4 regions of the Glutamicibacter sp. NPDC087344 genome follow, and region 1 is predicted to be linked to each of the others. Evidence: riboswitches for the same ligand, from Rfam matches in the RefSeq annotation. Region 1 holds a riboswitch; each other region holds the start of a gene.
The links. A riboswitch is a leader RNA that binds a small molecule or an ion and turns the genes downstream of it on or off. The one in region 1 is predicted to bind S-adenosylmethionine.
Positions count from the first base shown of each region.

Region 2: linked by a shared signal. The riboswitch ahead of ACIOWL_RS11640 (ABC transporter substrate-binding protein) and the one ahead of ACIOWL_RS20500 (flavin reductase family protein) in region 1 are both predicted to bind S-adenosylmethionine.
Region 3: linked by a shared signal. The riboswitch ahead of ACIOWL_RS18270 (hypothetical protein) and the one ahead of ACIOWL_RS20500 (flavin reductase family protein) in region 1 are both predicted to bind S-adenosylmethionine.
Region 4: linked by a shared signal. The riboswitch ahead of ACIOWL_RS07820 (OsmC family protein) and the one ahead of ACIOWL_RS20500 (flavin reductase family protein) in region 1 are both predicted to bind S-adenosylmethionine.

Region 1 covers NZ_JBIUXY010000018.1:34,611-42,074, forward strand. The annotation lists gene ACIOWL_RS20485 (hypothetical protein) at 1-1,021, opposite strand, end outside; gene ACIOWL_RS20490 (hypothetical protein) at 1,336-1,605, opposite strand; gene dnaB (replicative DNA helicase) at 2,829-4,184, opposite strand; gene ACIOWL_RS20500 (flavin reductase family protein) at 4,760-5,260, opposite strand; SAM riboswitch class IV at 5,352-5,468, opposite strand; gene ACIOWL_RS20505 (NAD(P)-binding domain-containing protein) at 5,859-7,464, opposite strand, start outside.
Region 2 covers NZ_JBIUXY010000005.1:340,101-347,564, reverse strand. The annotation lists gene ACIOWL_RS11655 (aspartate aminotransferase family protein) at 1-610, opposite strand, end outside; gene ACIOWL_RS11650 (phosphotransferase enzyme family protein) at 678-1,703, shown strand; gene ACIOWL_RS11645 (TetR/AcrR family transcriptional regulator) at 1,723-2,307, opposite strand; SAM riboswitch class I at 2,953-3,044, shown strand; gene ACIOWL_RS11640 (ABC transporter substrate-binding protein) at 3,166-4,800, shown strand; gene ACIOWL_RS11635 (ABC transporter permease) at 4,812-5,768, shown strand; gene ACIOWL_RS11630 (ABC transporter permease) at 5,783-6,670, shown strand; gene ACIOWL_RS11625 (ABC transporter ATP-binding protein) at 6,700-7,464, shown strand, end outside.
Region 3 covers NZ_JBIUXY010000012.1:55,041-62,504, reverse strand. The annotation lists gene ACIOWL_RS18300 (tyramine oxidase subunit B) at 1-485, opposite strand, end outside; gene ACIOWL_RS18295 (P-II family nitrogen regulator) at 545-892, opposite strand; gene ACIOWL_RS18290 (ammonium transporter) at 917-2,155, opposite strand; gene ACIOWL_RS18285 (gamma-glutamyl-gamma-aminobutyrate hydrolase family protein) at 2,543-3,304, shown strand; gene ACIOWL_RS18280 (TetR/AcrR family transcriptional regulator) at 3,347-3,904, shown strand; gene ACIOWL_RS18275 (thymidine kinase) at 3,901-4,524, opposite strand; SAM riboswitch class IV at 4,702-4,848, shown strand; gene ACIOWL_RS18270 (hypothetical protein) at 4,868-5,164, shown strand; gene ACIOWL_RS18265 (amino acid permease) at 5,161-6,543, opposite strand; gene kynU (kynureninase) at 6,664-7,464, opposite strand, start outside.
Region 4 covers NZ_JBIUXY010000004.1:43,978-51,441, forward strand. The annotation lists gene ACIOWL_RS07810 (hypothetical protein) at 1-360, shown strand, start outside; gene ACIOWL_RS07815 (TM2 domain-containing protein) at 413-1,189, shown strand; gene ACIOWL_RS07820 (OsmC family protein) at 1,322-1,873, opposite strand; SAM riboswitch class IV at 1,905-2,026, opposite strand; gene ACIOWL_RS07825 (SNF2-related protein) at 2,176-5,403, shown strand; gene ACIOWL_RS07830 (MarR family winged helix-turn-helix transcriptional regulator) at 5,490-5,933, opposite strand; gene ACIOWL_RS07835 (2-hydroxyacid dehydrogenase) at 6,116-7,087, opposite strand; gene ACIOWL_RS07840 (glucarate dehydratase family protein) at 7,081-7,464, opposite strand, start outside.

The sequences.
Region 1 (7,464 bases):
GCGTGACGAAACTAAGTAGCAGTGAAACCAGGGAGACTCCGACACCTTTCCAAGGTTTGTCAGGTCGGGCACCTTCAGGTTTCTTTATCTTCCGTAATTCCTGAATTCTTTTTTTGTTCTCAGCGATTCTTGAAACTTTATCAACCAGCAACTGCAAAGACTCTAAGATTTTTGTTTTCCACTCAGGTTGTATTCCACTTTCCGAAATTAGGGTCATGTATTTCTTGTAGGATGCGAGCTCGTCCGAGATCGTCCCCTTGCCGTCGGCGAAACGGATCACGGCTGTTACCGCCTGTTCGACCAACTGGGCAGCAGGACCTAGTGGAAGCTGGAACTCGTTCGATAAAGCGAATATGGCATTATCAAATGCTTCTTCGTCCCTTTTCGAAAGCAGATATGTATATCCCATTCGACCACAAATAGCAATCTTCTCTTGATTACCAGCAGCGGTCAGAGCTCGCTTGAAGCTATTGATAGCAGAATCAAAGTTACCAAGAAGGTGGAACGTAACACCTCGAACTTCGTGCACATCTACCGAGTCACCCGTTCCATCTTCAAGAACGAAGGCTTCATCGGCGTCACGTTTGGCGCTTTCGTGCTCGTCAAATCCTAGGTTAATCCATGCTGAAATTACATATGGCATAGATTCGTTGGGATTCTCTTGCTTTGCTTTACTAGCTGCCACCCTAGCGGCTCCAAGGTCATGCACAAAGTAGTAGTCCCATGCCCTCTGCGACCAATCTGGGCCAATGAGTACCGCGCTTTCACCATTGCGACGACTTCTGGACAGCTCCAAGTCATACTGCTCACGGGAATCTTCATTGGCAAAAACTCTCAAGGCTTCCTCAATGACGACCATACGAAGTCTTGCCTCGTCACCGTTACTGCCGGCCCTGGTGGCACGTTGTCCCCATCCGACCTTCATTTCTTGAATCTTTTCTTGAATGCCAGAAAGAGACTCAGCACGTTCGAGGTTCAGTGTTTCGTAGTAGTCCGTGAGTTGTTGATCGTTCACAGCCATGATGCCTCCACAAGTTAGAAATCAGATTCGAAGATAACTTGATATTTACCTTATTCGTTTTGTAGAAACCACCTTCTATTCGCGATATGGGTCTCCGCGTACTCCCTTAGGGAGTACTTCTCGTTTTGGCTTAAAATGTTTAGCACTGAGAAATATATTCATAACGATATAAATCCAAAATTTATATTCACATGATAAAGGTTCGGATCCATAGGATCAGTCAAAACAGCACGAAACGTTTGGTGTTTTACTCAAGAGCCCTTCGAAACTAAGCAATAATTAGACTTCAATCCTTAAGGTGAAAACTTCAAGGATTATCCAATTTCTTCCAAATCGCTATCAGCCGAATGTAATGCATCTATGATTTCAGCGGCCAGTTTTTTAGATAGTCCGAAATTTGCGGAGTTCTGAAGTCCATTCATTGCAATCGAAAACCCTGAATCTCCTAGAGCGTTAATAGCCACCAACCGTTGATCCACTTCATCGTTCGCGATAACCTGAACTGCCGCAAGCCCACTCATGAATTTTTTGCGTTCAATCAGAATTCCAAGGTCGGGTCGCTCGTCCAATACATCGTAGTTCAATGGCGCGATGTCTCCCTTGCCACATGCACTCTTGATCACAACTCGCAACTCACCCAGGCTAAGAGTGGTTCTATAAACATTTTCATCATTTTCATCTCGCTACCGCTTTCTACAAACCTACGCCGGACTCCTGAAGATAAATGAATGTCAAGATCAAGACCTTCGATGCACCAGGAGCGTCGAAAACCATGGATTAATTAGGTTTTCGATACTTAAAAAATACTCTAACTGCGACATGGATCCACCTGGCAAGTCGAAGTTTTCAAGGATTAGACGGATTTGTACTCCTTCGCAGATTACAAACCACTATCCTTCCAATACGCACTTTCGATCACCATATTCCGCGCAATCATTAATATACGTAGCGATTTTTTATTGTGCTTACGGAAACAATTTTATTTCACTCCTTGAAAGTGTCCTTCAGCTTCCATCAAACAGTCTTTGCAACAGGTCAAACTGCGTCGGTCCATGGCATCCAGCCCGACCTGCGCGGTAGCAACCGGCACTAACCATGTTCCGAATACTGGATCTGTTAGGCAATGGACTGATAAGCAGCGGCAGCGGGTGTGCACACCCAGACTGACATGAAATGATTCCCATCTGCCGTTCTGGTTTTGTTAGTGCCTTTTATGTTCTCCTCGAACGTTACCTGGTTTGGACTCGGCGGTGACATACATACAACCATTGACCGGGGAGCGGACACACCCTGCTCTCTAAAGCTGTAGAACCCCATGGACGAACCAACCGTGCGCCATGCTATCTGGGGTTTGCCAACGGCGCTTCTGTTTCAGTGGTGACTCTGTAATTCCTATCAGCAGCGTTTTGAAACCACGGTATTGTTTTGTTCGAAGAAGCAGTTCTGGACGCATAATCTCTGGCAGCTTCCAATGCGTTACGGCTATGGAGCAGAACCTGGACCTTGCCTCGTACCTGATGACCGACCGTTAAACCTCTGCCACGGACGAACCGCACCGCCAGTCACCCAACACCATGCAAACGCTGTCATGCACGGTTCTCGGTTGGACATCCTCGAATTCCATGGGCAACTACAGACTATGTTCAACCGGTGAGTGTACGACCCTAGCCATTTTGGGTCGGTCAACCGATCGACAGTGACATTAACATCCGTCACAAATTCGAAAGCCGCCAGAAATAGGGCCGGCACCTACAGAGGCCCAAGAAATCACTGGCCACGGCAGGTGCCGGTCGCTCACCGCAGGGAACTACCCCTCGGAGGACATATTGCTGAAGCGCGAATAATGGCCTTGGAACGCCACGGTGATGGTTTTGGTGGGACCGGCACGGTGCTTAGCGATGATCACGTCAGCTTCGCCCGGACGATTTTCTTTGTCGTACACATCATCGCGGTGCAACAGGATCACCATATCCGCGTCCTGCTCGATCGAGCCAGATTCACGAAGGTCGGAGACCATTGGCTTCTTGTCCTGGCGCTGTTCGGAGCCACGGTTCAGCTGCGACAAGGCGATCAGCGGAACATCGAGCTCCTTGGCCAACAGCTTGAGGTTACGCGAGAACTCGGAAACTTCCTGCTGGCGGGATTCCACACGCTTGCCCGAGCTCATCAGCTGCAGGTAGTCCAAGATGATCATCCGCAACTCGTTACGCTGCTTCAGGCGGCGGCACTTGGCGCGAATTTCCATCATCGACATGTTCGGCGAATCATCGATGAACAGCGGGGCTTCATTCAGCCGGCCCATGGTTGTGGCAATTTTGGTCCACTGCGCATCTTCAACCGAGCCCTTGCGCAGGTCCTGCAACTGGATGGAGGCTTCGGCGGACAACAGGCGCATGGCAATTTCGTTGCGGCCCATTTCCAAGGAGAAAAAGACGGTAGCCATATTGTTTTTGATGGCCGCCGAACGGGCGAAGTCCAGCGCGAAGGTCGACTTACCTACCGCGGGTCGGGCCGCGATGATGATCATCTGGCCGCCCTTCAGGCCCTGGGTCAGCTCATCGAATTCGTAGAAGCCGGTGGGAACACCGGTGATGCCATCGCCCGCGTTGGCGGCGTTCTCGATTTCATCAACGGTGCCTTCGATAATTTCGGACAGGCGGACGTAGTCTTCGCTGCTGCGGGTTTCAGCAACCTTGTAGACCTCGGCCTGCGCCTCATTTACGATGGCGTCAACCTCGCCGTCGGGAGAATAACCCATCTGGACAATGCGCGTCCCAGCGTCAACAAGCCGTCGCAGCACAGCGCGTTCGCGCACGATCTCGGCATAGTACCCAGCGTTTGCAGCGGTCGGCACCTGCTGGATGAGGTTGTGCAGGTAGGCTGCGCCGCCAACGCGCGAGATCTCGCTGCGTTTGGTCAACAGGTCGGCCACCGTCACGGCATCTGCGGGTTCACCACGACCATAAAGGTCGATCACTGCTTCATAGATTGCCTCGTGGGCCGGGCGATAGAAGTCGGTGCCGCGAAGTACCTCGACGACATCGGCGATCGCGTCCTTGGAGAGCATCATGCCGCCAAGAACAGACATTTCCGCTTCGATGTCCTGCGGCGGCTTGCGCCCCGCATCTGATTCGCGCTCTTCGTAGATCGGCTCTGCACTCATTACAGACACTTCCATCCCCTATGTACCCGCTGGGAAACCATTCATGCCACCACGGCAACTGCCTATCATGTCAGCACCAACCGACAGTTAGACCCAATGCTCTTGTGGATAGTCGTTCCCAGTGCCAACACTAGGTGGGTTATTAACAGAGGTAAACCCTGATATCCACAGATTATGTGGATAATCCACCCTCACCTGTGGATTCGCCTGTTCACTACATGGGGACAACCCTGTGGATTACCCCACTTAATAATCAACAAGTAGTCTTTGACTAGTGCGTTTACCTTTGCACAGTTGTGGATAGCAAGTTAATTTTTTCCACTCCCCGCGGGCCTAAAACTGGTTATCAACAGTCAAATTCCCGTATTCATGGTACTTTTTGGGAGTTATCAACCCTCATCAACAGGCTATCCACAAGACTGTGGACAAAATTGTGGATAGACCTTGTGTCATCATTACGCTACAAACCGGCCGCGGTGAAGACCCGAGCCCTCACAGGACTGATTCCCGAACGGCAATTAAAACGCTGCGGCACGAAGGGGGTCCCTTCGTGCCGCAGCGTTGAGTTGGTTCAGTTATACGAGTTCGGGCACTGGCAATGAGTGAAATCGTGAATCGTGGAAAATCTGCGGAGAGTGTTTTGCGACGTCATGACCATGGACTTCGAGGAAAACGACCCAGTGGTCTCCGGCTTCGACTTCGTTGTAGATTGAGGTTTCCAGCCACAGGGTGGATTCTTCGATAAAGAGCGCGCCCTCTTCGGTGTCGCGAGTTGCCACACCGGCAAAACGGTCGCCGTGCTTGGAGGCGATCTGGACGCAGACACCGTCATTGCGTTCACTGAGCACCGAAACACCAATGCGCCCCGCCTGGCGAAGCTTCGGCCAGGTGTTGGAAGTCTTCTGCACCGCAAACATCACCAGTGCTGGTTCGAGCGAAACTCCAACGGTGAATGAGGAAGCAATGATGCCGGTTTTTTCGCCGTCAATCACCGCGCAGAGAGCGGCAATACCTGATGGGTGCTGAGCGAAAACCTTGCGCAAGGTCAGTGGGTCAAGATCCTGGTTTAATGACATGGCTCGATTCCTTCGGGTCGTGCCCACCGAACGCTGGCCCGGGAATCGTGCGGAATTTCTCCTACACAAAACCGATGCCGGCGCACTCGATGTGCGGTATTTGTGCCACGCAGTCTTGCGCGGGACCGAATCCTCACCTGGAGCACCCCACTACCGTTGAGAGGGTTGCCGGCCAGCAAGCCAGGGCTTATAGCTGACGCTCTTGATTCTGGTTAGAACAATATTGGTGATTACGCCGAACGGTCAAATATTTCGCTTCTTAAATCTCAATACTCAAGGATTCATTCGACTTGCCAGGGAGCCATGGTGTCACAATCGTTCAATTATTCGTTAGCCCTTTGAATTAGCTGATGTTCGTGTTGGGGTTTCAGCCCTGTTTCCATTTGCCGATAGCCGGCCGCCCGATCCGGCCGACCACCACGCACCGACTGGAAACTGACTGGACCGGCATTTACAACCGCTTGGTCCAGGACAAGGGTGGCTCGGCGCGCAAACCAAGCGCCCTTGTCCTGGACCAGCCGACCAGCCAAAGACTCGGCCCGCCCGGTCGCGGTGTGTTATCAGGCGGGCCGCAGCCCTCTCAGACGCGTCTTGCGCGTCAGAGCGTATGAAAGCTTTCGGCGAGCGCGTAGACCGGGGTTTCCAGCCCCTCATAGCGGGCCTTGAGCTGGATTCCCAAGTACTTGGAGTAGTGGCGGGACTGGTGCAGGTTGCCGCCGTGGAACCACAGATTCTTGACCCGGGTCGGTTTCCACATGTTGCGCAGCTCCCCTTCCCACGGCCCGGGGTCCTTGGTGGTTCCCGAGCCCAGTCCCCAGCATTTGCCTACCTCGTCGGCGACTTCCTGGGAGATGAGTTTGGCCGCCCAACCGTTCATGGACCCGTAGCCGGTCGCGTAAACCACCGCGTCGGCAGCCAGTTCGGTGCCGTCGGCCAACACCACGGAATGCTCGGTGAGGTGCGAGACCTCGCCCTTGGCCAGCGCGATGGACCCGTCGGCTACCAGTTCCGAGGCTCCAATGTTGATGTAGTATCCCGAACCGCGGCGCAGGTATTTCAGGAACAAGCCCGAATCATCGTCGCCGAAGTCCAGGTCGAATCCCGCGTCGGTGAGCGACTGGTAGAACTGTTCGTCGTCCTTCCGGATCTGGGCGAAGGCTGGTTTGTGGAACTCGGGCAGTACTTTGTAGGGGATCGAGGCAAAGATCAGGTCGGCGGTGTTGTGGTCGATCCCGTTGGCCAGCGCCTCCTCCGAGTACAGCGGGCCCAGCACGGTTTTCATCAGTGATTCAGAACGGACAATGTGGGTGCTGGAACGCTGGACCATCACCGGTTTGGCGCCGTTGTGCACCAGATCGGCGCAGATGTCGTGGGCTGAATTGTTTGCCCCGATCACCACCACATTCTTGCCGCGATAGGCTTCGCCTCCTGGGTGGGTCGAGGAGTGGTTCTGCTCCCCGGCGAAGATCTCCTGACCCGGGTAGCTGGGGAGATTGGGGATTCCGGACATCCCGGTCGCCATCACCAGGTGGGTGGGGCGCAGGGTCATCGGTTCGCCCTCGCGGGTCACCTCAACGATCCAGCCTTCTGATTCCGGGTCTTTGCGTGCGCTGACCGCCTCGGTCAGGGACCAATAATCCAGTTCCATGAGTTTGGTGTAGCACTCAAGCCAGTCGCCCATCTTGTCTTTCGGGGTGAATACCGGCCAGTGGTCCGGGAACTCGATGTACGGCATATGGTCGTACCAGACCGGGTCATGCAGGGCCAGGGAATGGTACCGCGAACGCCATTGGTCTCCGGGCTTGGGATGTTTGTCTATGATCAGCGCCGGCACCCCCAGACGCTTCAGGCGCGCGCCGAGGCCAATGCCGCCCTGCCCGCCGCCGATGATCAGCACATAGGGCTGTTCGGTGATGCCCAAGGACTCTTGGGTCTGCTTGCGCCGGTCCAACCAGTTTTCCGAGACCATGGCAGAACCGTGATCGGCTCCCAGCGCACGGCGTGGTCCCGATGGCTCCGGGAAGTCACGCAGATTCTGAGCGGTCGAGAGCATGGTCCAGCCCAACCCGTCACGCAGCCGGAACAGGCCCTTGCCCTGTACCGCGTCATTTTCGAAGGTGTACCAGGCTTCGATAACACCATCTGCGTCCGCGGCGCTGGTGACCTGCAGATTGCGTGGCCACGCACCCGAATCGATACCGAGC
Region 2 (7,464 bases), on a different contig from region 1:
CGAATCCCGCTTCTTGCAGGGAGGCGATCGCGGTATCAACCTCGGAGAGTGCCTCGGCGAGCAGTTGCTGGGCTTCCTGCTCCGTGAGGCCGGTCGCGTCGGGGATGCGGATGGTGCGCACGTTTTCACCCATGGGTTCGCTGGTGGCCAGCCCTGTAGTGGCCTGCGCGAGCGTGAGTGTGGTGCCGTGATAGCTGTAGTCGCTGAAAATCAGTCCGGTGTTCCCGCTGCGGAATCTGGCGAGGCGGATGGCGAGCTCATTGGCTTCGGAACCGCTGTTGCCAAAGGAGACTCGATCCAGGTCTGGATGCAGCGTTGCGAGCAGCGCTTCGGCGTAGTCGACCACGCGATTATTGACGTAGCGGGTGTTCAGGGAGAGCTTGCGCATCTGCTGCGAAACCGCGTTGGCGATAGCCGGGTGGGCGTGGCCAACATGGGGCACGTTGTTGTAGGCGTCGAGAAAACGTCGGCCATTGACCGCGCGTAGCCACACACCTTTGCCACTGACCAGTTCCAACGGATCGTTGTAAAACATGGGGGAGTGGGTTCCAAGCACGGCTTTGCGACGAGCAATAAGATCCGGGGTGGCGTTTTGAGTTGAATGCTGCATTATTTGTCCTTGTGTGATCCTGATCTCTTTAGCTAATATCGTACACGGTGAGTAATTTTTGAACAATGTGTTCAGGAATTCTAATAAAAAGGAGTCTAAAGTGTTATTGACTAGGGAAAATTCGGTAGTTCTTGCTCGTCTTGCTCTCGTGGAGTTTGGCTACGATCCGGAAACCGTTGACCTTCAGTTCGTCAAAATGCGGGAAAACACCGTGTTTCGCGCGGAGACTCCCGATGGTTCCATTGCCCTGCGATTGCACCGACCGGGCTATCGAACGCATGAAGAAGTTAAGGCCGAGTCTGACTTCATCGATCTCCTGTCTCGGGAGGGCTTCCCCGTCGTGCACCTGGTGGAAGCGGCAAACGGTCACCGTGCAGTGACCGTCAGCGATGGTGAAACTGAAGTGATTGTTGATGCCCAGCGGTGGTTGGAAAACTCCCGGCAGCTTGGCCAAACCGAGGGAGCCGAAGAGGCGAGCCCGTTGTTGCCGGAGCACTTTGAAACCATGGGGGCGCTGGCGGCGCGCATGCATAATGTTGCCGAACGTCTTGGTGGGGCCGGAAAGTTTCCCCGAGTCCCTTGGGATTGCGAGGCGATTATTGGTCCGGACGCTCTGTGGGGAGACGCGCTCAGCGCGCCGGGTCTAGATGCCGGCGCGACAGGGCAGCTGCAGCGGGCACGGGAAATCATGCGGGATCAGTTCAAGGCTTTTGGGACCGAGCCATCGGTCTACGGCGTGATCCACGCAGACTTCACCCCTGAAAACGTTTTGGTTTCCGGCGATGAATTTGTTGTGATCGATTTCGATGATTTTGGTGATGGATGGTATCTCTTCGACCTGTCCACCGTGCTGTTTTTCTTTGTGGAGAACGAGTTGTACCCGGATTACCGAGAAGCCTTGTTACGCGGGTACCGAACCGAGCGGGACCTGAGCCAACACGAAGAGCAATTGCTTGATCTCTTTTTGCTCGCGCGGGGTTTCACTTACCTGGGATGGGCCGCGACGCGCCCCGAAACTGCGACCGCCCAGTTCTTGATCGCTGAAATCGTTCCGCTGGTCGTGCGCATGGCGACGGACTTGGGCGCGGAGTAGCCCTGGCTCTTCGACAGTGTTAATTCGCTTCAGTTAACAGTGCATTGCAGGTGCGTCGCAAGGCCCGCAGCAGACCATCGGCCTGCTCTGGGTGCTCCGCGGTCACGGAGGCAATTTCACGCAGCGCCCCGGAGACCAAAACTGCGATTTCTTCAACGGGTGCGTCGGCCGGCAGAGTTCCGTCGTTGCGTGCCTGACGAAGATCTTCAAGCAGCATCTGTTTGAAGTGCGATGAGGCCTGACCGGTCACGCCACTGAGCGGGCCGAACGTGGCCGTGCCGATGCGCGCGTAAAAGCGACCTTCCGGGGTTGACGCAATGTCCACCAGCGCAGTAGCTAAAGCGATGATTCGTGCCGTGGCACCAACTTGCTGGTCGCGGCGTGCCGAACCATCGGCATCTAGCAGGTTGCCAATTCGAGTGTAGGCTTCACGAACCAGCTGCTCATGCCCATCAGGGAAATACGTATAAACGGTTCCACGGGATACCCCCGCGTGTTTAGCGACCTCTTCAATGGTGATGCTGTCAAAGGACTTCTGACCGAGCAGCAGCGACATTGCCACGAGGATGTCAGTGCGAGTGCGCTGACGATTGCGTTCACGCAAACTTAGAGGCTCGTGGGACACAGCTGCACTTTCGGGACGAAGATAAATTGGAAGTAGTAGGGATTAGTTAATCATACGAATCAGGTCGTCCCTCTTTTGGTCAGGCACCTATGGGAATCCGTGGATACTCGAATGCCTCCCATTCGGTGGAGGCCAACGGCTAATCTGATTCCCCGAGCTCTGGACGCCGTGGACCGCGGGGCGGTCCGTAGGGCGGTTGATGTCCGAAAGCTGACCGAGCGATTTTCTGATCCATAACTTGCAGGAGCATTCGGGGGTAGTCGATGCGCCCTTGGTCCAGGGTCACCTGAGCATAGTCTTCGAGAGCGAATTGCCGGTTTCCGTGGCTTGCGGACTCAACTTCACTTTTGCGTTTGTGACGCAGCACCCACTCTCTGTGAACTGGTGTTGGAGACTGTCTTCTTTAAAGTCGGGTCATTAAGGACTATCGATAGCCACTAGCGCAAGGGAAAAATCTTCAGTGCGACACAAAACGACTTGTGACGAACTGTGACACCTAGTGTGACGTGATGACGGCGTGTTATCGCTTGGAATATGACTTCATGACGCGGACTTTACGTAACGCTTGGCTGGCACCCGCAATGGGTTGCACACTTGAATTGTTCGGCAGGTTAGCCGAACACCACACCATCCAGAGCGACTGAGAGACCTGGCTCGCAGACGTCGCAGCAACCACCCGAAGCAGGGAGCGGTGCTAAGGCCAGGACCGATGGAGATTGCTAGATTCCACAACGGTCCTTCGCGGGCGGAGCTATGCCTTCCCGCAGATCCTCAACAAAGGATCGTTGAGTATTCATGCGTAATCCTCGGGTCACATACCGAGAGGAACACACGAAGATGCGTATTTCGCACCTGAGCTTGAAAGCAGCGGCCCTGGCCGCCGTATTGGGACTAACCCTGACCGCCTGCGGTGGCAATGCAGATTCTGCTACCCCAGCAGAAGGTTCGCCGGCGGCGGCCGGTGAACCGGTAGAGGGCGGCACCTTCACCTTTGCCGAAGTTACCCCGATCAATAACTGGCAGACCCAGGCCGCTCGTTTCTACGAGAAGGCCAACGTGCTGAATTCGGTCCTGGACCGCCTGACCTACTATGACGTTGAGTCCGGCAAGCTCGTGGGCTGGATTGCCGACGATTTTGAGGCAAACACCGAGCAGACCGAGTTCACCTTCACCATTCGTGACGGAGTGACCTTCTCTGACGGCACCGCACTGGATGCGCAGGCGGTCAAGCTTAACCTTGATGCACTGGGTCTGGGCATCGAATCCGCTCAGATCGCACCAAACGTGGACTTCAGCGCATACAAGTCGGCTGAAGTTGTAGGCGATAACCAGGTCAAGGTGACGCTCAAGCGTCCGGACGCCAACTTCCTGCGTGCCACCTCCTCGGTCACCGCCGGCCTGGTTTCCCCGGCAACGTTGAAGCTGGACAACGCCGGACAGTCGGCGATTGCAAAGATCGTCGGATCCGGACCGTTTGTTTTCGAGTCGGAAAAGCCGGACGAAGAAGTTGTTTTCACCAGCCGTGACGACTACGCCTGGGCCCCGGAAACCGCAGCGAATCAGGGGGATGCCTACCTTGATTCCCTCGTGGTCAAGTACCTGCCAGAAGTTGCCAGCCGCGCCGGCGCCGCCCAGTCAGGCCAGGTCGACCTGGTCCGCGGCCTGCAGCCGGTTGATGAGCAGGTGCTCACCGCCAACGGCGGCCAGGTATTCGCCGCTCAGGGTGTTGACCTGACAACCAACCAGGCAGCGGTGCGTATCGGCTCCGGCAAGCTTGCCGACCCGAAGGTTCGCCAAGCACTCCAGGTCGGAATCGACCGTCAGGCCATCAAGGACACCGTGCTTTCGGACAGCTACGTCATTGCCGGATCGATCTTGAACCACAAGGCGCCGGGATTTGTTGATTTGTCCGCAGATCTTGCCTACAACCCGGAGAAATCCAAGCAGCTGCTCGACGAAGCGGGCTGGACCGTAGGGGCGGACGGCGTGCGCGAAAAAGACGGAGAGAAGCTGGAAATCACCGTTGCCAGCTCGAACAACTCCGTTGTCATCAAGCCGGCATTCGAATTGATCGAGCAGCAGTGGCGCGACCTCGGCGTGAAGCTGGTCAACCGCGCTGCCGACAATACCTTCCTGGTGAATGCGCTGGTTGACGACCAGATTGAGTTCTTCGGTACCCGGCAGTTCGCCCTTGGCGGCCTCGGCCCGGTCTACGCGCCGGCCAACAACACCCAGACACTGAACTCCGACGAAGAGCTGAACGAGCTCTTCGCCAAGGAGCAGGCGGCCACCAGCGAAGAAGAACACCTGAAACTGATCGAGGAAGAACAGCGTGCACTGGTCCTGGACAAGGCGCTGACCCTGGTGCTCTGGGACGAAGTCCAGGTGTACGGTGCCAGCGACTCGGCGCACGTTGAATTCACCTCCGGCACCGCACCAATCTTCCAGGGCGCCTGGAAGAGCGAAAACTAGGAGTTATTGCCATGGGCGGATACATAGCCAAGCGTGTTGGCCAGGCCCTGCTGGTGATCTGGCTGGCCTACACCGTTGTGTTCATCGCGGTACAGTCGCTTCCCAACGATCCGGTGACCATCTTCTTGAACTCGGATTCGGCAGCTGACCCGGCGACCATCGCGCAGATGAAGGCGTACTACGGATATGACCAGCCGGTTTTGTCCCAGTACTTCACCCAGCTGTTCGGTTTGCTGCGCGGGGATCTGGGATACTCGCTATCCAGCGGCTCTGAGGTATCCGCCCGTATTGGCGAAATCGTCGGTTCAACGTTGATCCTGGCCGGCTCGGCATTCGTGGTTGCGGTGGTTTTCGCCGTGGCGCTCACCGCTGCAGCCAGCCTGGCCCGCAGCGCCAAGCTGCGCAACCTCCTGCTGAACCTGCCGCCGCTCATGGTCTCAATTCCCGTCTTCTGGCTGGGTTTGGTCCTGCTGCAGTTGTTGGCCGTGCAGCTGGGGGTGATGTCGCTGTTCCCGGATGATTCCTTCCTGTCGCTCGCGGTGCCGATCTTCGTTTTGGCAGTCCACCTGAGCGCACCCATTGCACAGGTGCTCATCAAGAGTGTGCAAGAAGTGAACACCCAACCATTTGTGGATGTGCTGCGGGCCAAGGGAGCCAGTGAATCCTGGATCTTCTACCGCCACACCTTGAAGAACGCGGCACCAGCGGCGCTGTCGATCGCCGGTATCACCATTGGCACCCTGTTGGCTGGTTCGGTGATCACCGAAACAGTTTTTGCCCGCGCCGGACTCGGGCAGCTGATTCTCCAGGCAGTGACGGTGCAAGACATCCCGCTGGTCCAGGGTTTGGTGCTGCTCACGGCCATCGTGTTCACCGGAGTCAACCTGCTGGTTGACCTCATCCATCCGAAGCTCGACCCACGCATTATCACCGCCCGCTCGGGTTCGCCCCGTGCACTTGCGGCCTAGGGAAAGAAAAGATCATGAGTCTTCTGGCAGATAATGTCGATACGACCGTTGAGTCCCCGAACGCCCAGCAAAAGCCGAAAAACTCGTCCTCAGGTGCCGCAACGGTACGCCGCTGGCTGGCACGGTGGTGGGTATTGATTCCGCTGGCAATCATGCTTGCGTGGGCATTCGTCCCGGCACTTTTCTCCGGCCATGACCCGATCACCGGTGTGCCTGCCGACAAACTGATGGGACCGAGCGCGCAACACCTGTTCGGCACCGATCACCTGGGCCGTGACGTATTCTCCCGTGTTGTCTACGGGACCAGGCAAACTCTGCTCACCGCCGGGCTTGCCTGCCTGATTGGCAGCATTATCGGATCGGTCCTGGGACTTCTTGCCGGTACCGCCGGACGTTTCGCAGACAGCGTGGCCATGCGGTTGGTGGATGTGATCCTGGCAGTTCCAGCCTTCCTGATCGCACTGATCCTGGTCACCGCAACCGAACCGGGCCCGCTATCCTTGGGGATCGGTGTCGGTATTGCCTCCATCGCGGCCTTCGCCCGGCTGGTGCGCACCGAGGTTCTCCGCGTGCGTTCCAGGGACTTTGTGCAGGCCGCGCTCATGAGCGGCGGCAAGTACTTCACTGTTCTTCGCCGCCACATCATTCCCCATGTCATCGGCCCGGTGCTCTCTTTGCTGGCGGTTGACCTCGGGGCAGCCATTCTGGCAATTTCCGGTTTGGGATTCCTCGGCTTCGGTTCGCCGCCGCCAACCCCGGAGTGGGGTCTGCTGATCTCCGAAGGAAGGCAGTACCTCTCGGTGGCCTGGTGGTTAACCACGCTGCCAGGTTTAGTCATCGTTGCCGCGGTGATGCTGATGGCCACCCTTGGCCGCGCAATTAACAAAACCTTCCGTTTCTAGCACCGCTACCAGGCCGAACAGAGAAACCCATGAATACCTCACAGAACGCTGCTACTCCGGTGGTCCGCATCGAAGACCTGAGGGTTGAATACGCGCAGGGAACCATCGCGGCGGACAACATCAATCTAGAGATCCCCGGTGGCCAGATCGTGGCCATCGTCGGCGAGTCCGGTTCGGGCAAGTCCACCTTGACCAAGTCATTGATCGGGCTGCTTCCGCAGGGGACCAAGAGCACCGGCAGCATCCGTTTTGGCGGCACCGAAGTGACAACCTTCGATGTCCATCAGTGGCGCAAGATCCGCGGTGCCGGTATTGGTTTGGTTCCGCAGGATCCAGGCGCGTCCCTGGACCCGGTAAAAACCATCGGCTCCCAGGTTATCGAGGTTTTCAGGCTGCACCCAAGCCGTTCGGTTCCCAAAAGCCAGTGGCGTTCCAAGGCCATTGAACTGCTGGAAAGCGTGGGGATCGATCGCGCGGAAAGCCGGCTGTCGCAGTACCCGCATGAGCTGTCCGGCGGGCTGAAGCAGCGTGTGCTGATCGCCATCGCTTTTGCCCTGAACCCGCAGCTGCTGATTGCCGACGAGCCAACCAGCGCGCTGGATGTCACCGTGCAGCGAACCGTGCTGGAAATTTTTGTGTCGCTGGCCCGCAAAAACGGGACCACGGTCCTGTTTGTCACCCACGACCTGGCGGTGGCCACCGATATCGCGGACCGTGTGCTGGTGATGAATTCCGGGCGCATTCTCGAAGACCGCAGCGTCAAGGAGCTGGTCTCGGAAAGCACCGACCCGTAT
Region 3 (7,464 bases), on a different contig from region 1:
ACGCCGGGGCCGACCACGGCGGCCACCTTGGCATCCGCCTTAGCCAGGTGCTTCACACCCACACCCGGCACCGCGCCGGTGCGGTAGGCGCTGAGCAGGTTGGCGCTCATCACTGCCATCGGGGCACCGGTGTCGGTGTCGTTCAGGGTGAACAGGTGGATGGAACGCGGCAGGCCCTTGGCGCGGTTGTTGGTGTTCGAGCCGTACCACTTCACACCGGTGGTGCCGAAGCGGCCGCCCAGGTAGGCAGGCATTGCCATGAAGCGCCGGTCCGGGCCGTCGCATGGCATACCCTCGTGGACCGGCACCTGGGGGAAGGTGATCATTGCGCCGTGGGAGTTGCCGTTCTCCCCGGCCATCCGGTAATCGCCGTTGCGCAGCAGGATCAGCGCTTCTTCCATCACGTCGGTGCAACGGGCAATGTCGGTGACGCCGGCTGCGATCATGTCTTGTTCGCTGAGGTAGCGGAAGTTGATGGTAGTCATCGTTGGTACCTTTCGGAGGTTTTGGTCAAGATTGTTCGTTTGGAAAAGTTCAGTGCTGCTTAGATGGCTTCTTCGCCGGTTTCACCGGTGCGGACCCGGATGATCTGCTCGAGGCTGGTGACCCAGACCTTGCCGTCGCCGATTTCCCCCTCGGCGCCGGTCCGCGCGGAGTCAAGAATGGTGCTCAGCGCGCTGTCCACCTTGGCGTCGGGAACCAGCAGTTCCAGGCGGATCTTGGTGCGGAAGTTCACCGAGTACTGCTGGCCTCGGTAGTATTCGGTGCGCCCGCCCTGGACCCCGCGGCCTTGCACCTCGGTGGCGGTCATACCGGAGAACCCTGCTTTCTCCAGTGCGGAGCAGACGGTTTCCAACCGGATCGGTTTGATCACTGCGGTAATAAGTTTCATGTCTCTGCCTTTCGAATCCCGGGCTTAGAACGGGCGGCTGTCGTAGGCGGTCTCTGCGTGAACCGAACGGTCCAGACCGGCTTCCTCATCCGCTTCATCGACGCGGATCGGGCGGATCTTGTTCATGACCCACAGCAGGGCAAAGGTCATTGTGAAGCTGTAAACCAGGGTCACGGAGATGGCGATCAGTTCATGTCCAAGTTCGGAGAAGGCTCCGCCGAAGAAAATACCTGCCATTTCTCCGGGGGCCGCCGGATTGGCGAAGAACGTGGCGAACAATGAACCGGTGATGCCGGCAATACCGTGCACCGCGAAAACATCCAGCGAATCATCGATACGGTGGCGGCGCTTCCAGGTTATCGCCCAGGCTGCCGCGGCGGCGGCCAGGAAACCAACCATGATGGCTCCGATGGGGCCAACCACATCTGCCACCGGGGTGATGCCCACCATGCCGGCAATTGCGCCGGTTCCCAGGCCCAGCATGGTGGCATGTCCATCACGGATACGCTCGATGGCGATGAAGCCGAGCATCCCGCCGCACAGTGAGAGCAAGGTGGTCAAAACCACGTACTGGGCGAGGAAGTTCGCGCCTCCGGCGGTGCCGCCGTTGAAGCCCATCCATCCGGTGGCCAGCAGGCCCACACCGATCATCATCAGCGGCAGGTTGTGCGGGCGTCCGGCCTGCTCCTTGCGCCGTCCCAGGACCACTGCCAGCGCCAGGCCTGCGGCACCGGCATTCATGTGCACTGCGGTGCCACCGGCAAAGTCATGGAAGCCCAGCTGGTTGCGCATCCAACCGCCCACGGTTCCGGCTTCCGGGTTGTCGAAAGCGAAAACCCAGTGTGCCAGCGGGCTGTAGACAACCAGGATCCACAGCGCCACAAAAACGAGCCATGATCCGAATTTCATACGTCCAGCGGCGCCCGAGGCCACCAGCGCGGCGGAGATCGCGGCGAACAATACGTAGAACGCGGCCCAGAAAGTCCCGCCTGCCTCGTCATCACTCATGAAGTCGGTGAAGAAGGAGAACTCCAGGGGATTTCCGATCAACCCCAGACCGCCTACGGAGTCGCCGAGCACTAGCCCGTGACCAACAACAACATAAACAACGCCGGTGACAGCCAGAGAGCTGAGCACCATCAGCATCATGTTCAGTACGTTGCGTCCGTTGAGCATGCCGCCATACAGCATTGCCAGTCCCGGAAACATCAGCAGAACCATGGCGAATGCCGCCAGTAGCCAAGCCATGTCAGCAGCTTCCATGACGGGACCCCTTTCGAAGAGTTTGTTTGCGAGTGACTTCAAACTATCGAGGCAAGGTTCCGCGGTGCTTTCGTTTCTGTTTCTGCAAGGAAACAGAATGTTTCGTCATTTGGTCCAGATATCGGTGTCGTGAAATCTGTGTAAATTGCGTGTCCCAGTCGGAAATATTATTGCCACACACTCCCGCCAGGCGTATTTTTGAGGACAGATTCATACACGCCAGAATGCGATTATTAGCGAAAAACTATATAAGAGATCCGTGAAATACTGGTGAAACATTTAGGACCCAGCCGGGAAATCGTGCCACCCTACACTGATCAGGTAACCCACGAATTTTCCGCCCTGGCACAAGCCGCCGGGGCGGTCCCAGGCTAATTGGAGTGTGTTTTGGAACCGTTGAAGATTGCCGTTCTACATATTCGCGACACCCGCGAGCACAACCCCGGCTTCCAGCTCGAACTGGATGAGCTTAATACCAATACCCTCACCCAGATTCATCAGACCGGGCACCTCCCGGAACTGATCTCTTCCTGGCAGCTCAGTTTGGAACAGCTTCAGCAGATCGTTGATCGTTCGGACGCGGTGATCATCATGGGTGGCGAGGATGTTGACCCGCAGCTATACAACGGACCACTTTCCTATCCGGGTTCCGGTTCCCACGAGCCGCAGGCAGACCGCACCCAGATCGCGGCCATCCACCACGCGATCGCCACGGATACTCCCCTTCTGGGGATCTGCCGCGGACTGCAGCTGATCAACGTTGCGCTGGGTGGAACCCTGATACAGGACCTTGACCCTGCGCTGGCCCACCGCGGCGAGGGAACCGATCCGTTCGCCCAGACCCATGTCAGTGTGGTTGACGACGAGTTGGCAGTGGACCTGTCCGCCCTCTCCGCGCACCAGTGCACCCATCACCAAGCCATCGACTCGCTTGGGGACGGACTTCAGATTGTGGCCAGGTCCGCTGATGGGGTGATTGAAGCGGTGGTTCACCACACCGCCAAGCTCACCGGGGTGCAGTGGCACCCAGAGCACTCGCAGACGGCAGACACCCAGCTGGGCCCGCTGATCCAGCGTTTGGCCCGGCAACTCGGCCACCACGCACCGGCACCACGTAACACCGCGGAAAATCAGCTGGTTGACGCCTAGTCGCCGCGCCCTGAGTTAATGCCGTGCGTCTAGACTTGAGGCATGGCATTGACTCAGTTAACGGTCGTGGATACCGCGGTCGACATCCTGCAACAGTTCGGATTGGCTGATTTGTCGATGCGTCGCCTGGCCAAGGAACTTGATGTCCAGGTGGGTGCCCTGTATTGGCACGTCAAAAACAAGCAGGAGCTGCTGGCTCAGGTAGCCGCGAAACTGCTGAACACCCCCGCATTATCCGTCCGGGCCGATGACTTCGCCACGCCCAGCGAGGCGGTGCTGCAGTTGATGCGCAAACTGTACCTGGCACTGCTGCCTATCCAGGACAGCCCCGAGGTGATTGAGGTTGCCAGCGCCATGCAGGTTGAATCCTTGGAGCCGGTGCTGCAGTTGCGTGCCTTGTTGCAGCAGGCCGGGCTGGGCGAAGACCAGGCGCGCTTCGGCCAGCAGTTGCTGTTGAATCATGTGTTGGGTTCGGTGGCCTACCGCCAGAACCTGATCCAGCTGGACGTGAATTCATCGGAAAGCGACGGGTTCGATTGGGGTCTGCAGCGGGCCGTCGCCGGGCTGCTGTTCCCGGAATCCGCTGAGCGTTTAGGCTAACCGAGTTTTCCGCCGGATAGTTCCAGATAACAGGCGGCGCACAACGATTCGTACCAGACGTCTTCACCGTCGATTGCCACCTGGTTCCCGTCAAACACCACCTGTTGCCCGACGCGACGGGTATTAAACATTGCCTTGCGCCCGCACCGGCAGATGGTTTTCAGCTCCTCCAGCGAGTGAGCCAACTCCATCAACCGGGCCGACCCCGGAAACGCATGGGTCCGGAAATCGGTGCGGATACCGTAGGCAAGCACCGGCACGTTATCAAGGACCGCAATCCGCAAGAGGTCATCAGCCTGTTCACGGCTCAAGAACTGGGCTTCATCCACCAGCAGGCAGGCCACCGGTGGTGCGTCAATGTGCGGAACCAGCGCCTGCGGGTCATCGCCGGAGGCCAGCGTGGCGAACTGCTCACGGAGGTTATCCATGGGACCCACAATCAGGTCCACGGCTCGGCTCAGGCCGAGCCGGGACACAATCGAGCTGTCCCCCTTGGTATCCACTCCGGGTTTGGCCAACAAGATCCGTTGCCCGCGCTCCTCATAGTTGAATGCGGCCTGCAGCAAACTCGTCGACTTGCCCGAGTTCATTGCCCCGTAGCGGAAATACAGTTTGGCCACGCTCGCCCCTCGCTAAATTCTTCGGCCTGCCAACGGCAGGCCACCTATGATTTTAGCCCTCCGGGCTCCGTGGAAGATGACGTGCCGTGTCGCCCGGCGAATCTTTGTGAAGCATCGATACACCTTGCGGGCAGAACTCTTCCATCCTGTCGGCATCGTTTTATACCATGAAGACAGCTTCACGAGATCTGATCGCTGGGAATCCACAAGGGTTCTTGGCAAGGCTCCGACCGATCAGGCGCCAACCCCACACAGTTGTACGGCGGGTGGCTCGGATGACGAAGCGGCCCGTGGCACACCAGGTGTTTCGGGCAAGGACAACAAGTTGCAAAGGTGTGTTCCCATGCACAACACCACATATGCAGGTTCCCTCGAAACCTCGAACCTGATCAATCCGCTGCCCCGCTTCGCCAACGACTGGATCAGCGCCTGGCTGCAATTCGACAGCGGAACCGGGCTGCTTCATATCGGCGCCGGGCCGCGCGAATGGATTCTTGAACCGGTTGACCCGTTGAAGTTGAGCTCCGCGGTGGATTCGGGAATCCAGGTTCAAGGGCAGTTCAATCCCGGACTGAAGATCGCCTTGATTCCGGGCTCCCACCAGCTGGTGGGAAGCTCATTTTTCCGGCTGCGCGCCTAATTCCGGCCCACGTCGGACCGGCGGGCGAAAACCAGCCAATACAACGCCGACATGACCAGCACAAACGGAACCCCGAAAATCAGAGTGAACTTGAATTCCGGGACAAACAGCGTAGTGAGCAGCAGCCCGCCAAGCAATACCGCGCCGAGGACGGAGGCTGCCGGGTAGCCCGGCAGCCTGAAGTTCAAGGTGCCCTGCTCAGCGCTGATCTGGCGGCGGAATTCGACGTGGGTTAACAGGATCATCAGCCAGGTGGCCAGCGCGCCGAAGGTGGCTAGGGACATCATCAACCCGAACCCGCTTTCGGGCGCCAGGCCAACGGCGAGGGCCGCCACGGCGATTCCTCCGCCGGACATCCAGACTGCGTGCACCGGGGCGCCGGCGCGGCTGGTGCGCTGGGCCAGTTTCGGTGCGTGTCCGGCCGCGGCCAGCGAATGCAGCATCCGGGTCGCCGCGTACAGCTGGGCGTTCATGGCGGATAACGCGGCGATGATCAGCACAAAATTCAGCACCGATGCGGCGAAAGGAATACCCACCTGGTTCATCACGGTCACAAAGGGCGACCCGCCGGCTACCAGCTCGCTGGTGGGGGCAATGGCCAGGATCAGAGCCATGGTCAAAACGTAAAACAGCAACAACCGCAGGAACGACACTTTAAACGCCTTGCGTACCGCGAGCTGAGGGTTGTGCGCCTCCGCGGCGGCAATGGAGATCGCTTCGATTCCCATGTAGGAGAAGATCGCGACGATCACCGCGCTCCAGGTCCTCGAAAGGCCATGAGCGAAAAAGCCCGAGTCAACGGTGTAGTTGGCGAATCCGAAACCGTCGTGCGGATCATGGAAAACCAACCAGGCGGCGATGATGATAAACGCGATGACCGCGAACACCTTGATCGCGGAGAACCAGTACTCGGTGGTTCCGAAGACCCTCACGCTGGAAAAGTTCACCGCCAGCAGGGCGGCAGAAAAAAGCAGCACCCAGAGCAGCCCGGGAACCTGCGGGAACCAGAACTGCATGTACTCCCCGATGGCGCTGACTTCCGTGCCAACCGCGAAAATCAATGCGGACCAGTACATATACTTGGTCAGGTAGCCGGCGTAACGGCCAAGATATTTTTCGGCATACACCCCGAATGAGCCAGCCACCGGTTGCTTGACGGTCATTTCGGCAAGCGCTCCCATGACCAGCAGCGCAATCACCCCGCCGAGCACATAGCTGAGGATCACCGAGGGACCTGCCATCGCGATGGCAAGCTTGCTCCCGGCAAAGAGCCCGGTGCCGATGGCGCTGCCCAAAGCGATCATGGCCATCTGCGCTGGAGAAAGCGACTTCTTCAGGCCGGTGCTTGGCCTCCCGGTTCCAACCGGCTGTTGCGCCACTGCTACTCCCTACGACGTGCCTAGGCGGCGCGTGGAATCTGCACACACGCCGCCACTAAGCGTACTCGGGAGCCAAAACCCCGGATTTCCGTTGAAGATCCGGGGTTTGGCAGATTGCGCCTAGGTCACGGCGTTTCGCAGGGAGTACTCTTCGCGTTGCCAGGCGTTGGTGTGCAGAATCTCACGCAGGATCTGCACCGCATCCCAGATATCGGTGCGCGAGATGTACAGCGGGGTGATGCCAAAACGCAGCACCTCGGGTTCGCGGTAGTCACCGATCACGCCCCGGGCAATCAGGGCGGCCATGATTTCGTAACCGTGTTTGTGGCGGAAACTCACGTGGCTTCCGCGCTGGGCATGCTCGCGCGGGGTGACCAGTTCAAACCCGAATTCTGCGCAGTGGGTTTCCACCAGCTCAATCAACAGGTCGGTCAGCTCCAGCGAGGTCGCCCGCACCGCGGCCATGTCGGCTTCCAACGCGATATCCAGGCCCACCTCGATCATGGCCAGGGATGTCACCGGTTGGGTGCCGCACATAAACCGGCGCACGTCCTTGGCCGGGGTGTAGCTTTCCTCCATGGCGAACGGCGCGTTGTGGGACCACCAACCGGACAGTGGCTGCCAGAACCGGTCATGGTGGCGGGCATTAACCCAGATGAAGGCCGGGGAGCCGGGTCCCCCGTTGAGGTATTTATAGGTGCACCCGACCGCGTAGTCTGCGTTCGCGCCATTCAGGTCCACCGGGACGGCACCGGCCGCGTGAGCCAGGTCCCACACCACAAGGGCTCCTGCGTCATGGGCGGCGGCGGTGATCTCAGCCATGTCCCACATGGAACCGGTCCGGTAGTTCACGTGGGAGAGCGCCAGGACGGCGGTGTCCTCATCGAGTGCCGCGCGCAGCGAAGCCTCGTCGTCAATCAG
Region 4 (7,464 bases), on a different contig from region 1:
GAGCAACAGGGCAAAGACCTTGATTCCCGTTCCGCCACGCTGGATGAACGCGACGAAGAGCTTGACGGAGCCGAAGCTGCGGTGCTGGCCCGTGAAAAGGCCGTTGGCACCGTTGAAGCTGAGCAGGAAGCGAACTCCGTCAGCGACGGCATCTGGACGGTGGGCACCGACATCAAGGCCGGGACCTACCGGGCCAAGGAAGCGGTAGGCAGCAACTGCTATTGGGCCGTGCTCAAGTCCGGGACCAATGGGGACGACATCATCAACAACGGCATCCCCGGCGGCGGCCGTCCCACGGTGACTGTCTCAAAGGGCCAAGACTTCGAATCGGTGCGCTGCGGTACCTGGGTCAAGCAATAACACCCAGTGGCGCGCATACCGTCATTGATCATCACAAATCAAAGGAATCATCATGAGCTACAACAATATGCAGCCTGCGCCTATGGCTCAGCACCCTGCTCCGTACCTGCCACCCAAGTCGTTCTTGACAACCTGGTTGCTGTCCCTGTTCTTGGGCGCCCTCGGCGTTGACCGCTTTTACCTGGGCAAGGTGGGTACCGGCCTGCTGAAACTGTTCACCTTCGGCGGTCTGGGCCTGTGGGCCCTGATCGACCTGATTATCATCCTCAGTGGCGGCATGACGGACAAGTTCCGCCGCCCGCTGGAAGGCTATGCCAAACACAAGGTGGTGGCCTGGATCATCAGCATTGTGCTGGTGGTAATTGGCGGAATCGGCGGTATGGTCAACGCGAGTACTGCAGGCTTTGACGGTGCGTCGTCGTCCTCGGCCATTGAGTTGCCAGCTACCGGTAGCGAAACCGAAAGCAAGGCAGCGCCGGCCGAAGCCAAAGAGGAGCCAGCAGCCAAGGAAGAAAAGGCTGAAACCTCGTGGCAGGAAGTGATTGTCCTTGACGGCAAAACCGACAAGTCCAGCAAGGTGTTTGAACTGACCGGTGCCGAGGCGCGGATGACCTACAGCTTCACCGGTGGCGAAGACATGGCCATTGGAGCCATCTACCTCTTGACCGAGGGAACCGACCTGATGAAGGACGGCGGACTCCCAGAAGTCATGCTTGACGGGCCGGTGGAAGAAGAAACCGCGCTGCACAAGTCGGCAGGCACCTATTTCCTTGACGTGACTGCAGCGAACTTCGACGGGTGGAGCATCACCATCGAAGAGAAGCGCTAACCAAAGGTTTCGTGTCTCGCCGTTGGGGCGGTGAGCACGGAAATGCGCCCGGGCGGGCTCTCATCATGGGGAAGAGAGCCCACCCGGGTTTTTATTGCATTGATGCCTGGTGTGAGGCAGAAGCTGAAAGCTTTAGTTCGCCGGGGTCAGAGTGACAGCGGTGGTGACCGGAACCGGGTTGGCGAACAAGTCCAAGACCGGGCAGTGGGCGTCAACAGCCTGGCGCAGTTCGTCATAACGCTCGGCCGTCTCCGGGCCGGTGATCTGCACGTCGAGATCAACCGAGGTGAAGCCCGGACGCACGGTTTTATCGATGCCAAAGAGGCCGCGCACATCAAGGTGGCCCTCGGCTACAATCTTCACGTCGTCAACCTGGATGTTCAGCTGCTCGGCGTAGAGGCGGTAGACAACCACTTGGCATGAGATCAAGGCGCCCAGCGCGTATTCAACAGGGCTGGCGGCAACGTCGTCTCCACCCAAAGCCGCTGGCTCATCCACGGTAAAGGTGTGCTTCCCGGCAACGATGTTGCTGGCCACCGAACCAAAACCTTCACCCTGCACCGTGAATGTCAGTTTGGCATTATCTGCGGTTGCTGAGATTCGTTCACCCCAACCGGTACCGGCCTGCTGCAGGCGTGCGGAACGATCTTCGGCTATGGAAAGAGTGGAAGCTGCGTTAGACATGAGGAATAAATCCCCTTTCTGGCGCAAGGGGCGCCATCGCTTACGAACCTGTCTTTCAGGTCCGTCGAATCATCACCTGGAGCACCCCGCACAATGACGCGAAGAGGGTTGCCGTCCAATCAGCCAGGGCTTATTCGATTGGAACTCGTGATTCAGTAGTTACTTTTCTACCGGTTCTCGGCATGCTGGGTAAATAGCCAACTTCACGATTCGTCACACGGCGAACTGTCGGTTCCCTCGATAGAATGGATGTGAATTTCCGCGATGTTATGGAGCGGACCTCTACCCGTGAAGTTGTGTGTATGGAATATCAGCTGACCCCCGTTGCCGCACAGACCCTGGTCACCGATTCGGAATTTACCGAAGGTTGGCGGCTTGCCAACGCGGGGCAGGTTGCCATCAACGAACGACGCAATACTCCGGGACTCTCTTTTATCTCCGGCTGGGTCGCAGGCTCTTTGGTGATAGTGCAGCTGTCTATCGAGGGAACCAACATCAGCTTCAGCAGCCGTTGCGAAGAGCACCCGGAGGAGTACTCCTGTGAGCACGTCGCCGCAATGCTGGTGGCGGCAACACAAATCAGCGGTGGAGGTTTTACCGTCTCTAGCGAGGTGAAGCCGGAAAACACCTGGAAAGCTCAACCCGCCCCCCAGTGGGCCCGCACACTCAAACGAATATTGCCCTCCGGACCCAGGGACAATGACGTCGAGGAAGACATTGAAGAGCAACCGCTCGGCCTGATCCTGAAGGTGACTGCCGGCACCAGCTACGGCCGGCCCACCCTTCACCTCAACGCGCGTCCGGCACGCAAGGGGGCGCGCAGCCCCTGGGTGCAAACCGGGGTGTCATGGCGTGGGCTGATGTTTGATGACCGGTTCCCCAAGGCGCAGCGCCGCGCGGTCAATGAACTGGTGATGCTCAGCGAACGCGCACAGCACGACCAGTACGGGCACGTCTGGGACACGTCCGAGTGGGTCAGCCTGAATAGGCTGCCGGGCAAGGATCTGCGTGAAGCCTTTGAGGTGATCCTTGAATCAGGAGTTCAGGTTGTCAACGGAAACTCCAACAACCGAAACGTGGTTTCCTTGTCCGAGCTCAAGGGCTCGGCCTTCCTCGACCTGCGACGTGGCGAGAGCGGGTTGACGATTGAAAGTGTTTTCCGCGGGCCACACGGCGAGGCCGATCACGTGATTGCTTTGGGCAGCCCTCCCTCCCTGGTGGTGTACTCCGACAAACCACTGGAAAAAGCTAAAGACCTGTCAATGGCTCCACTCGAGGACGCCGTGGCACACGAAATTCGGGACTTTCTCAGCATGGGAGCCATGCTGGTTCCAACCTCTGACATTGAAGACTTCGAAACGGAGTACCTCGATTCTTTGCGCCAGGTCGCGCCGGTGCGGAGCGCCGATAATAGCTACAAGGTGCCTGAGGTCCCGCGGCCGGTACTCCAGTTGCAGATGATTGACACCGAGTCCGGAATGAACCTTCGGTTCGCCTGGTACTACGGTTCTAAAGCTCCACGCCAGAAGTCGGTCGAGCACGAAATTATCACTTCAGTGCAGGACAAGCTCGGTGGGGATGAGCCTTTGGGCCGGCCGACCAAGAGCGGGGTCTTTCCAGAACAAAACCTCACCAAGTCCCAAGCCATCGAATTCATCATGTACCTGCTCCCGCTGCTGGAAGAGCACCCAGACATTCACGTGCTGGGAAATGACGAGGTACCGAACTACACCCTGAATTCAGAACCAGCCACGGTGAGCATCGAGGCGGGGGAGAGCACCGGCGACTGGTTTGACCTCTCGGTGGAGGTCTCCATCAATGGGCTGAAGGTCCCGTTCGCTGACCTTCTCTCGGCACTCACGCTGGGAGACGAGTACTTGGTTCTTGAAGACATGACCGTGATTCCCATTGACGGGCCGGAATTCCACCAGTTGCGCCAGCTGGTTCATGAAGCCGGCGAACTTGGCTCTGTGTCGGGCAACAGCATCCGCATCCACAAGTTGAGTATCGACTGGTGGCAGGAACTGGTGAATCTGGGAATTATCGAAGCCCAGGAAAACCAGTGGCTTGAAGCCGTGGCAGGACTGACCAACGGGGAACAGCTGGAGAAGGTCGAACTTCCCTCGTCGTTTAAAGCCGAGCTGCGCCCGTACCAGGAGCAGGGACTTTCCTGGCTCAACTTCCTGCGCACCCATTCCCTAGGCGGCGTGCTTGCCGATGATATGGGTTTGGGTAAAACCGTGCAGTTGTTGGCTGCCCTGGAACAGGCGCGAATCGAAAATCCGGATCAAAAGTTTTTGGTGCTCGCCCCAACCTCCGTGGTGGGTAACTGGGTGAATGAGGCTCACCGTTTCGCGCCTGAAATGCGGGTTCAATCTATTACCTCGACGGCCAAAAAATCTGGCCAGAACGTTCTGGATCAGATCGAGGATGCGCAGCTGGTGGTCACCAGCTACACCATCTTCCGTTTGTCTTTTGAAGAGTTTGAGCAAGCCGGATTCACGGTCATGATCCTTGATGAGGCTCAGCAGCTGAAAAACCACACCTCCAAGGGCTACAAACAGGCTCGCCAGCTGTCGGTCCCGTGCAAGCTGGTGGTGACCGGCACACCCATGGAAAACAACCTGATGGAGTTGTGGACGCTGGTCTCTTTGGCCGCGCCCGGACTGCTTGGCGGACAGAAGGCGTTCAAAGACAACTATCAGAAGCAGATCTCTGACGGGGATACCGAACGCCTGGAGCGCCTGAAAAAACGCCTGCGTCCATTTTTGCTGCGCCGTACCAAGGAACAGGTGGTCCCGGAGCTTCCAGCCAAAACCGAGCAGGTGTTGGAAGTTGAGCTGGACCCGGCGCACCGCAAGGCTTATGACCGTCGTTTCCAGCGGGTCCGGCAGGAAATTTTGGGTCTGGTGGATGATGACGTGGATTCCAACCGCTTCAAGATCCTCCAGTCGCTGACCCTGCTGCGTCAGCTGGCATTGGATCCTTCCCTCGTGGATGAAGGAAACGCTCCGAGCGCCAAGCTGGAGATGCTGCGTGAGCTCATGGAAGACGCGGTGGCCGAAGGACACAAGATTCTGGTCTTCAGCCAGTTCACCAGCTTCCTGAGTAAAGCCAAGGATATTGCCGAAGAACTGGGTATTGAGCACGGTTACTTGGACGGTGCAACCAGCGGACCCAAACGAAAAGACATGATTGATGGGTTCACCGCAGGCGACTTCCCGGTCTTCTTCATCTCGCTGAAGTCCGGCGGATTCGGGATCAACCTGACCACGGCCGACTACTGCATCCTGCTTGATCCGTGGTGGAATCCTGCGGCCGAGGCCCAGGCCATTGACCGTGCGCACCGTATCGGGCAGACCAAACCGGTGTACGTGTACCGGTTGGTGGCCAAGGATACGATCGAGTCCAAGGTACTGGCGCTTCAGGCCAAAAAGACCCAGTTGTTTAATGACGTGCTGGGTGAGGAAACTGCCCCGATGCAGTCCGGTGCCTTGAGCGCGGATGACTTCCTCGCACTCATGGATTGATACTTCGGCACTGTGCCAGTGCAAGCCTTGGTTTGAGGGATACTACCTGTACCCGGAGCCAAGGCTTGCGGCGTTAAACACGTGAATTAGAGGATCTCGTCCATGCTGTGGTTCAGCCGGTGCAATTGATCCCTGAAGCTCTTAAGCTCGTCGGTGTCCCAGTCACCCAGGTGGTGGCGTAGCTCTTGGCTCAGTACGCTGCCGCTGGCGAACCACTTCTCGCGTGCGGCAGGTGTTGCAGAGACCAGCTGGGCCCGGCCGTCACGTGGGTCGGGGGAGCGGGTGACAAGCTTCAAGGACTCCAAATGGTTGATCAACCGGGAGATGGTGGCCTTGTCCAGACGCAGTCGTTCGGCGAGCGCGCCTTGCTGCTGAGGGGCTTCCTTGATGACAACCGCCAGGATTCGGTAACCGGGATCTTGCAGATCGGGGTGGATCATCTTGGCACGGCGAATCAACATCTGACGAGCGCGCAATAGGATACCGGCGAATTCGTCTTGAACCATTTGCATCAGCTGTTCTTCTTGCATAGCTACCATTCTAAAGAGCAAATTGCATCGTTTGTGATTCGGTACGTTCTTTAACCACAAATGATTCATTTCTCATGATTCATGACGTCCAAATGGGCTGCGCTTTTGATCAGCTGTGCTGCGGTGGGTGGCGGTGTTTAAACTTTTGAGGGCAGCGGCCGCGGCCGCTGCCCTCAAAGGTTTTAGAGCTGGTTGCTGAGCATCTTGCCTTCGGCGAAGGCGTTGATGTTCTGCGCAATCTCCCGCACTCGCGAACCGAAGGTGTCTACGGTATGCCCCGAGTTGTGCGGGGTGGCGATGACGTTGGGCAGCTGTGCCCACCGGGTCACCGACTCCGGCGCGGTGCTTCCGGTTGGCGCATCCCACCAGACATCTAGCGCCGCCCCTCCGATGACCCCGGTGGACAGAGCGTGGAAAAGCGCTTCCTGGTCGATCACCGGTCCGCGGGCCACATTCACCAGCAGTGCGTGTCGGCGCATGGCCGCAAGCTCGTTGGTGCCGATCAGGCCGGTGGTTTCGCTGGTCAGTGGTACTCCGAGCACCACCACGTCGCTGGTGGCCAGCAGCTCTGGCAGCGAGTCCATCGACTTGACCCAGTCCAGTCCCGCCGGCAGGTTTCCGCCGGGTGTGCGGCGCACCGCCACGCTCCGGGCCCCCAAGGCCGAGCACAGGGCAAGGGTCTGCTCGCCAATGCCTCCGAGCCCCACAAACCCGAAGGTGAGGGTGCTGAAGGTCGGGTTCATTGGTGTGTCCGGTGTGGTTGCCACCGTCCGCCAGATCCCTGAGCGCAGTTCGCTGGTGGTTTCCATCAGCCGGCGCTGGTGCACCATGGAGACCATCACCACGTGTTCGGCAATTGACCGTTCGTGGTGTCCGGTGCGCGAAACCACGGTGCCGTCCGGCAGCTGAGCTACCGCCACGCGGTCAGCCCCGATCCCGGTGATGTGCACGTATTTCGCGGTGCACAGGGCGGCGTCCTGTGCTGAAAGCTTCGAGCACACCAGCACGTCGCAGGAGGCCAGCAGTGCACGTTGCTGCTCTGCTGGCAGTGCGGAGGCGAAATGCCAAACGTGCAGTGGGGCGTGGGCTTGGAAGTCCGCTGCCAGACGTTCAACAATGGGGTCGGTGACAACAACCCGCAGGCTGGTTACCACCGTGGGACTTTCAGCTCGTAGTCCGGGTTGATGGACTTCATGTAGGTGGTGTCATCACGTTTGGTGAGTCCCGCATCGAGGTACTGCTGGTGCATGCGGGCCAGTGCCTCCTCATCCAGTTCCACACCCAGCCCTGGCTTGGCCGGGACCTTGACCTTGCCATCAACAATTGAGAGCACGCCTGGGCGGATGACGTCATCCTGCTCAAGCTTCCATGGCCAGTGGGTGTCGCATGCGTAGTCGATGTTTTTGGTGGCGCTGGCCAGCTGGATCATGGCCGCGAAACTGATTCCGAGGTGGGAGTTCGAGTGCATGGACAACCGCAGGTTGAAGGTCTCGGCGATTCCGGCCAGCAGGCGTGAGCGGTTCAGCCCGCC